2 regions of the Pseudomonas sp. NPDC096950 genome follow, and region 1 is predicted to be linked to the other one. Evidence: riboswitches for the same ligand, from Rfam matches in the RefSeq annotation. Region 1 holds a riboswitch; the other holds the start of a gene.
The links. Region 1 has a riboswitch for cobalamin ahead of cobO (cob(I)yrinic acid a,c-diamide adenosyltransferase). Riboswitches for the same ligand answer to the same signal wherever they lie in the genome.
Positions count from the first base shown of each region.

Region 2: linked by a shared signal. The riboswitch ahead of cobW (cobalamin biosynthesis protein CobW) and the one ahead of cobO (cob(I)yrinic acid a,c-diamide adenosyltransferase) in region 1 are both predicted to bind cobalamin.

Region 1 is NZ_JBIWEL010000009.1:19,896-24,305, reverse strand. Features, by position in the region: gene bluB (5,6-dimethylbenzimidazole synthase) at 1-479, opposite strand, end outside; gene ACIQY3_RS15795 (cobyrinate a,c-diamide synthase) at 476-1,876, opposite strand; gene cobO (cob(I)yrinic acid a,c-diamide adenosyltransferase) at 1,887-2,498, opposite strand; cobalamin riboswitch at 2,578-2,811, opposite strand; gene ACIQY3_RS15785 (hypothetical protein) at 2,966-3,550, shown strand; gene ACIQY3_RS15780 (PQQ-dependent sugar dehydrogenase) at 3,617-4,410, shown strand, end outside.
Region 2 is NZ_JBIWEL010000001.1:868,488-872,897, forward strand. Features, by position in the region: gene cobM (precorrin-4 C(11)-methyltransferase) at 1-84, opposite strand, end outside; gene ACIQY3_RS04140 (cobalamin biosynthesis protein) at 167-580, opposite strand; gene ACIQY3_RS04145 (CbtA family protein) at 577-1,284, opposite strand; gene ACIQY3_RS04150 (CbtB domain-containing protein) at 1,296-1,487, opposite strand; cobalamin riboswitch at 1,605-1,833, opposite strand; cobalamin riboswitch at 2,036-2,250, shown strand; gene cobW (cobalamin biosynthesis protein CobW) at 2,346-3,407, shown strand; gene cobN (cobaltochelatase subunit CobN) at 3,411-4,410, shown strand, end outside.

The DNA of each region.
Region 1 (4,410 bases):
TGCGGCTCGAACAGCGACACCCAGCCCATCCCCAATCCTTCGGCGCGGGCGGCCAGCCACAGGTTCTGGATCGCGCAGGACAGCGACGCCATGTCCATTTCCGGCAAGGTGCGGCGGCCGAAGATGTGGCGTTCGCGATCGTCCATCAGCGCGGCGACCAGCACTTCGGCGCAGTCGTTGATGCCTTCGACTTTGAGTTTCATGAACTCGTCGGTGCGCTCGCCGAGGGCTTCGGCGGTGCGGATGCGTTCTTCTTCCACCAGTTGCTGGATCTGGTTGCGCAGGGCTTTATCGCTGATGCGGATGAAGCGCCACGGTTGCATCAGGCCGACGCTGGGGGCCTGGTGGGCGGCTTCGAGCAGGCGACGCAGCAGTTCGGGCTCGACAGTGCCGCCGCTGAAGTGGCGCATGTCGCGGCGTTCGGCGATGGCTCTATACACCGCTTCGCGCTCGGCCTGACTGAATGCGTTGTCGGTCATGGCCTCTTCGCGAGCAAGCCCGCTCCCACAGTGGATCGCATTTCCTCAGGTAGTACAGCTTCAACTGTGGGAGCGGGCTTGCTCGCGAAAGCGGCCTCAAGATCAGGCGCAAACAGTGCGGCAATCGCCGACGGATTGGACGGAAAATAAAAGTGCACATAAGAAGCCGTCATCCGCCCCTCACGATAAACCGCCTCCGCCCCGCGCCCGCCGTTCGGGCTCAGGCCCCGGGCAATCGGCTCAAGTTCGGTGCTGGTCAACGAGTGGTGATAGGTGTGCCCACGCAACAAGCCTTCCGGCAACTCGACCGCCTGCAACGCCAACGCCGCCAGACGCTTTTGCATCACCGCATCGCCGGCCAGCAAACCGACCAATTCAGCGCGAGTGCCTTCGACATCCGTCAACGAATCGAGCAGATAAAGCATGCCGCCACATTCGGCCAGCAACGGTTTACCTGCGGCGTGATGCGCGCGAATCGCGGTCAGCATGGAGGTGTTTTGCGACAACACCACGTGGTGCAGTTCGGGGTAACCGCCCGGCAGATACAGGCTGTCAGCCGCCGGCAATTCGGTATCGCGGATCGGCGAGAAAAACGCCAGTTCAGCGCCCATCGCCCGCAGCAAATCCAGACTCGCGCCGTAGGTGAAGGCGAAGGCTTCATCGCGGGCCACGGCGATGCGTACGCCCGCCAATAATGGCTCGGCTTCGAGCACATCCGGGGCGGCGAATTCCACGGCCGGTGGCAGCGCTACCTCGCAGCTGCTGGCCAACGCATCGGCTGCCGCATCGAGGCGCAGGTCGAGGTCGTTCAACTCGCTGGCCTGGACCAGACCGAGGTGACGGCTCGGCAGTTCGATCCCGGTCTCCCGGGACAATGCGCCGTACCAGCGCAAGCCTTCGGTCAAACTGCCTTCAAGCAATTGCGCGTGGCGCAAGGTGCCGACGCGGTTGGCCAGAACGCCGGCGAACGGCAAGTCCGGCTGATATTTCGCGAGCCCCAATGCCAACGCACCAAAGGTCTGGGCCATGGCGGTGCCGTCAATCACGCCGAGCACCGGCACACCGAAGTGCCGCGCCAGGTCAGCGCTGGACGGCGTGCCGTCGAACAGGCCCATGACGCCTTCGATCAGAATCAAATCCGCTTCGCCAGCGGCTTCCCACAACAGTCGACGACTTTCCTGCTCGCCGACCATCCACATGTCCAATTGATAGACCGGTGCGCCGCTGGCGCGCTCGAGAATCATCGGGTCGAGGAAGTCCGGGCCGCATTTGAACACGCGCACCTTGCGCCCCTGATTGCGATGCAACCGGGCCAGCGCGGCGGTCACGGTGGTCTTGCCCTGACCGGAGGCCGGCGCGGCAATCAGTACCGCCGGGCATTGACGTATGCTTTTCATAAAATAGTATTCACAGCTCGACGCCTTTTTGCGCTTTGATCCCGGCCTGGAACGCGTGCTTGATCACGCCCATTTCGGTGACGGTGTCGGCCAGTTCGATCATTTCCGGCTTGGCGCCGCGACCGGTGACGACGACATGTTGCATCGGCGGACGGGCCTGCAAATCGCTGAGCACTTGATCGAGATCGAGGTAACCGTGCTTGAGGGCGATGTTCAGTTCATCCAGCACCACCAGGCCAATCGACGGATCGCGCAGCAGTTCGCGGGATACTTCCCAAGCGGCTTCGGCGGCGGCGATGTCGCGCTGACGGTCCTGGGTTTCCCAGGTGAAGCCCTCGCCCATCACGTGAAAGCGCACTTGCTCCGGGAAGCGCCGGAAGAACAATTCCTCACCGGTGCTGTTGCGGCCCTTGATGAACTGCACCACACCGCACTGCATGCCGTGGCCCATGGAGCGGGCGAGCATGCCGAAAGCCGAGCTGCTTTTGCCTTTGCCGTTGCCGGTCAGCACCAGCAGCAGGCCGCATTCATTCGGCGAGTTGGCGATGCGTTCGTCAATCACGGCTTTTTTGCGCTGCATGCGCGCCAGGTGGCGTTCGTCACGATCGGGGGTATCAGTCATGGGGAGCTCTCCGTTGAGGCTGGATAACGGCGGGCAGGCACAAGAATAGACGGCAAAAAGCTTGGCATCGCCCACCGTGATGCCGCTGGATGGATCAGGCCGGTCTCCGGGCTCATGAGTGGTTTGCACCGGACTGCGCGCCTTCCCATGTCGATGATCGACACAGTGGCTCAAGGCGCAGCCTTTGACTCATTTACCGTTGCGGGGGCAGCGCCGGGATCGTGATCGTCTTCATATGAAGAGAGGACTCACCGGCTTCCCTGTTTCACTCTGTCGACCAAGGCCACAGAGCACCTGAAACAAGCCGCGAAGGTTAGAGGGTTGGGGGGGGAGCGTCAATTAAAGCCGGGACGCCGCTCGGCGAAAAACTGCCGTCGATCAATTACCTGACGTCATTCTTGTGCCACACTTCGAGCAGTGATATCAAAGAGCCACAATCTCACAACACAATAACAAGGGTGAGCCACATGCAAGGCATGATCATCAGCAATCCGAAGCTGGAATTCCTGCGCCCGCTGCTGGAACGCTGGTTTGACTGTATCGACCGCTACAACGCCGTGCGCGGCGATAACGACACGCCCTACTGGTTCGACGAAAAGGCCAACCTCAGCCTGCTCTCGGCCGCCGCCTGGATGGCAGAAATGGTCACGTTGCAACAGACGCCGACCCGCAAACAGACCGAGGAAGGCGAACGCAATGCCCGCGCCGATCTGTTTATCGCCACCAGCGAAGAGCGCGCATTCCTTCAGGCCACCCAGCGCTGGCCCAAGGTCAACAGCCTGAATCTGACACAAGCCCTGGCCGATATCACCAGTGACGCCAGGCGCATCAGCTACGCCAGCGACCTGAAACTCGGCTGCCTGTTCGTCGCTCCGCAAAAGGCCCAGCAAAGTGCGACCCCGGAAGAACTCCAGGACATGGTCGACGACTTGCAGAAGGAACACACCTGCGCCGTGGCCTGGTATTTCCCCTACGCCTACCGCAAGTTGCGCAACGAAGCCGGGCAGTATCATCCGGGCATCGCGGTGCTGTTCAAAGAGGCTCGTGGCTGACGGGTTGAACCATCGCGGCTGTTTACTTCTCTAGATTAAATCAGTGCATTCATAGGGAAGATCAGCATGCGCAAGCCCCAGCTCGTTCTCGTTATCGCGCTCGCCGGAGGGCTTGTCGCCTGCGGCGAGACCTCCAGCCTGCAAGTCACGGACGGCACCGGCCCATCGCCTAAACTGCCAGAACCGAACAAAACCCTGATCCCGACGGTGAACATCGCCCCGGCGATCGGCTGGCCGGCCGGTGCAAAACCTACCGCGGCGGCGGGAACCCAGGTGGCGGCATTTGCCGAAAACCTCGATCACCCGCGCTGGCTCTACGTCCTGCCCAACGGCGACGTGCTGGTGGCGGAAACCAACGCGCCGCCCAAGCCCGATGACGGCAAAGGCATTCGCGGCTGGGTGATGAAGAAAGTCATGGGCCGCGCCGGTGCCGGCGTACCGAGCCCGAATCGTATTACGCTGCTGCGGGACAAGGACCACGATGGCGTGGCTGAAACTCGCACGGTGTTCCTGGAAAACCTCAACTCGCCTTTCGGCATGACCCTGGTCGGCAACGACCTGTACGTCGCCGACACCGATCGCCTGCTGCGTTTCCACTATGAAACCGGCGACACCGCGATCAAGTCTGAGCCTATGAAGGTGATCGATCTGCCGGGCGGCACGCTCAATCACCACTGGACCAAAAACGTCATCGCCAGCAAGGACGGCAGCAAGCTATACGTGACGGTGGGTTCCAACAGCAACGTCGGCGAAAACGGCCTGGACAAGGAAGAAGGTCGCGCGGCGATCTGGGAAGTGGACCGCGCCACCGGCAATCATCGGATCTTCGCCTCAGGCTTGCGTAACCCCAACGGCATGGG
Region 2 (4,410 bases), on a different contig from region 1:
CGGGCAACTGCGGATCAGGCGCTGGCCCTTGACGGTGATCAGTTCCGGGTCGCCGGGACCTGCGCCAATGAAGTAGACGGTCATCGTCAATTCCTGTGTGAAAAGAGGCTTGGGCAAGGCTTCAGATGAAGATTGCTCATGATCGAGGCGGGGATTATCGGGGTTTTTACGCAGCGCTGGCCAATGCGAGAGTAGCCTGGGCGTATTTTTGTCGGGAAATCAGCAGCTTCGCCGGTGCCTGAGCCAGATGCTCGGCCAGGGCCAGGGCGGCACTTTCCGCGACGCCGTAGCAGCCGGTGCGTTCAAACGCGATCTGCGACTGGTGGCTGAGTTGCGGTTGATAGCCGGCCAATTGCTCACTGCTGAAATACATCAGCTCCAGCCCCAACTGCGCGGCCAATTCGATCAGGCCCGGCTCATCGCGCTTCTGGTCGATGCTGGCCAAGGCCTTTATCTGGCGAAGTTCGATGTGATGCGCTTGCAGTGCCTGATCAAGCAGCGCCCGCAACGTGCTGGCGGGGCAGCCGCGTTGGCAGCCCAGGCCGACCACTAAAGTCGGCGCTGTGCCTGTGTCGGTCATGCGTGGTATTGACCATCGCTTTTGCGGCGGAACAACCAGGCGCTGATCAGGCCCAGGGCCAGCCAGAACACCACGTTGGTCAACTGCGAAGCGATTTTGAACTGGGATTCCAGGGCTTCCGGCGCCAACATCGAGTGGACTTCCGGTTGTGGGGCGCCAATCACGTGCGGCACCGCCAGAATCGCCACGCCGAGGATCTTCATCAGCCAGTGACGGCTGAACACGATCAGCGCGATGCCGACAGCGGTGGACGCCGCAGTGCCGATCCACCAGATCTGCCGTTGCGCCAGATCCGCAGCGGCGGTGCCCGGCAATTCAGGCGGCAGGCCGAGGGTCGGCGCCAGCACGAAGGTTGCGTAACCCGCCAGGCCCCAAAGCAGGCCCTGAGCGGTTTTGGTCGGTGCGCGCAAGGTATAGAGACCGGCGAGCATCAGTGCAAAACCGACGGCGACCACCAGGTTACCGCCCGTGGTGGACAGCACGCGCTGCCAGCCGTCTTCCGGTTCCCAGGCTTCGGCGTCGTGGGTGTGAGCGGCCATGGCGCCATCGGCGTGCTCGTGAGCCACTACTGTAGCAGGCTCGGATTTTTCATAGGTTTCCGCCTGGAGAATCAGCGGGGCGACCCAGAAACTTTGCAGCAGAGTCAGCAACAGGGCGGCCAGCAGCCCGGTGAAACCTGCAGTTTGCGCGATACGCTTGATCATGTCGGCAGGTCTCAATGGCACGGGAACGCGGAGCTGTGACGGGTATCGTGGGCGGCGTTGTGCACCGCTTCGATGTGCGAGAAACCGGCGAAGTACACCAGGCATGCGCCCAGGATCGACGCACAAACGGCGGCGGTCAGGCGTTGGCTCAGGGTGGTCGTGGTGCTGGCGTTGCTGTGGTCGGTGCTGCTGATGATCGACATGGCGCTTCCCTCTGGTCTGTCAGCGGGTGAATCGAGCGCATGCAAACCCCTGCGAGCGTGCGCGCAGAGGTTCAAACAGCGCCCGCCCACCGCGGGTTTGTTATTCAGTGATCGTACTGGTCACTTTGTGTTGCGGGCCGGTCTCCGGGCTCGCGAGGGGTCAAGGCTTGCGCCGGACCAGCAAGAATCACCTTCCCATGCCGGGTTGCTGGCACAGTGGATCTGATTCTTCGCTCGCTTACCGTTGCGGGGGCAGCACCGGACTGACATGACTTTAGAGTAAAGCACATGATTCACCGGTTTCCCGTTTCACCCTGTGAAGGGCACCCGTAACAAGGCGTGTAGGAGAGCATGGGCGGGGCTGGGGAGTCAATTGGCATGGGTTCTCAGTTGGAAACCGAGTCGCGCCCTTCGCGAGCAAGCCCGCTCCCACAGGTGACCGCATTCCCATGTGGGAGCAGGCTTGTGTGGGAGCGGGCTTGCTCGCGAAGGCGCCCTCACAGTCACCACTGATCCAAGCAGAACATTGACCCGCCCCCACACCATGCGTAGCCTTGCGCTTTCGAGGTTCTTCGGCGTTTGCCGAAGCTAAGAAGGGAACGCGGTCGATGCCGCGGCTGCCCCCGCAACTGTGAACGGTGATGTTCGCTGCCACGCCACTGCAAGCCCCTCCAAAGGGTTCGCGGGAAGGCGCAGCGAACGCCAGGCCCGCAAGGCCGGCGCACTGAAAGCCAGGAGACCTGCCTCGAAACGAATTCTCACTACAACCGGGCGGGGTGATCCGGTGGCGAAATCTTCCGCGCGCATGGCGTTGCGGTCGTCGTCCCGTATGCCCGCCACCTTGCCAAAGGGCATCCGATGAAAACACTGGCCAAACTCCCCGTCACCATCGTTACCGGCTTCCTCGGCTCGGGCAAAACCACCTTGCTGCGGCACATGCTCGATAACTCCCAGGGGCGCCGCATCGCGGTGATCGTCAACGAATTCGGCGAGCTGGGCATTGACGGCGAAATCCTCAAGCAGTGCTCCATCGGCTGCACCGAAGAAGAAGCCAACGGCCGCGTCTACGAACTGGCCAACGGCTGCCTGTGCTGCACGGTCCAGGAAGAGTTCTTCCCGGTGATGCGCGAACTGGTGGCCCGTCGCGGCGACCTCGACCACATCCTGATTGAAACCTCGGGCCTGGCCCTGCCAAAACCTTTGGTTCAAGCCTTCCAGTGGCCGGAAATCCGCAGCGCCTGCACGGTTGACGCGGTCATCACCGTAGTCGACAGCCCGGCCGTGGCCGCCGGCACCTTCGCCGCGTTCCCGGATCAAGTCGACGCCCAGCGCAAACTCGACCCGAACCTGGACCACGAATCGCCACTGCACGAATTGTTCGCCGACCAACTGGCCAGCGCCGACCTCGTCATCCTCAACAAGGCCGACCTGATCAGCCCTGAAGACCTGGCCCGCGTGCGTCTGGAAGTCGCCGAAGAACTGCCGCCCGCGGTAAAAGTCATTGAAGCCAGCAGCGGTCGCGTGCCACTGGACGTGCTAATCGGCCTCGGCGCCGGTTCCGAAGAACACATCGACAGCCGTCACAGCCATCACGATCATCACCACGAAGGTGAAGACGATCACGATCACGACGCTTTCGATTCGATCTCCATCGAACTGCCACAAGCCGACGAAAGCCTGCTGATGGACGCGCTGACCCAACTGGTGGTCAAGCACGGCATCCTGCGGGTCAAGGGTTTCGCGGCGATCCCGAACAAGCCGATGCGCCTGCTGATCCAGGGCGTGGGCACGCGCTTCGACAAGCATTTCGACCGTCAGTGGGGCGCCGATGAGGCGCGCACCACGCGCCTGGTGCTGATCGGCCAGGAACTCGACGCCGCTCAACTCGAAGCGCAATTGCGCGCCGCGCTCAGCGTTTAAGCCATGCACCTGCTCAGGACCCAGCCCGGCGGTTTCGTGTCGGATGACAACATTGCCGACCTTGGACAAACCCCCGCCGAACTGGTGATCCTGTGCAGCGGCGATTCCAGCCTGGCGCTGCTCGCCGAAGCCGCACAGCAACTGCCCGACGACTACCCTAGCGTGCGTCTGGCAAACCCGATGCAGGTGCAAAACCACGCCTCGGTGGACTTGTACGTCGACGAAGTGCTGCGCCACGCCAAGGTGATTCTGATTTCGCTGCACGGCGGCATCGCCTATTGGCGTTACGGCGTCGAGCGCTTGGTCGAACTGTCCGAGCGCGGTGTGCAATTGATTCTGGTGCCCGGCGATGACCGCCCGGACCCGGAACTCAGCGATCTCAGTACCGTGGGCGCGGAAGACCGCGACCGGCTCTGGCAGTTTTTGCGTCAGGGCGGCATGGGCAATGCCCTGGATTTCTTCCGCTGTCTGGCCAGTCAGTGGCTGGATCGCGACTACGCCTGGGCCGAGCCGCAAACCCTGCCACGCACTGCGATCTATCACCCGCACAAAAGCCCCGCTGAACTGAGCGATTGGCAAGCCGATTGGCAGGCCGATCAACCGGTGGCGGCGGTGCTGTTTTACCGCTCGCATTTGCAGGCGGCGAACACCGCTTTCATTGATGTTTTCTGCCAGCGTTTGCAGGCGGCGGGGCTCAACCCGTTACCGATTGCGTTGGCCAGTTTGAAAGAACCCGACTGCCTGACGGTGGTCGAGGATTTGCTGGATGGGGTCGAAGCGGCGGTGATTCTCAACACCACCGGTTTCGCCCAATCCAGCCCCGAAGCGCCGCACCTGCGACCGTTTCGCCGCAATATCCCGGTGATCCAGGCGATTTGCGCCCAGGACAACGAGCCCGGCTGGCGCGCCAGCGAACAGGGCCTCGGCCCTCGCGACTTGGCGATGCACATCGCGTTGCCGGAACTCGACGGGCGGATCATCAGCCGACCGATCAGCTTCAAGG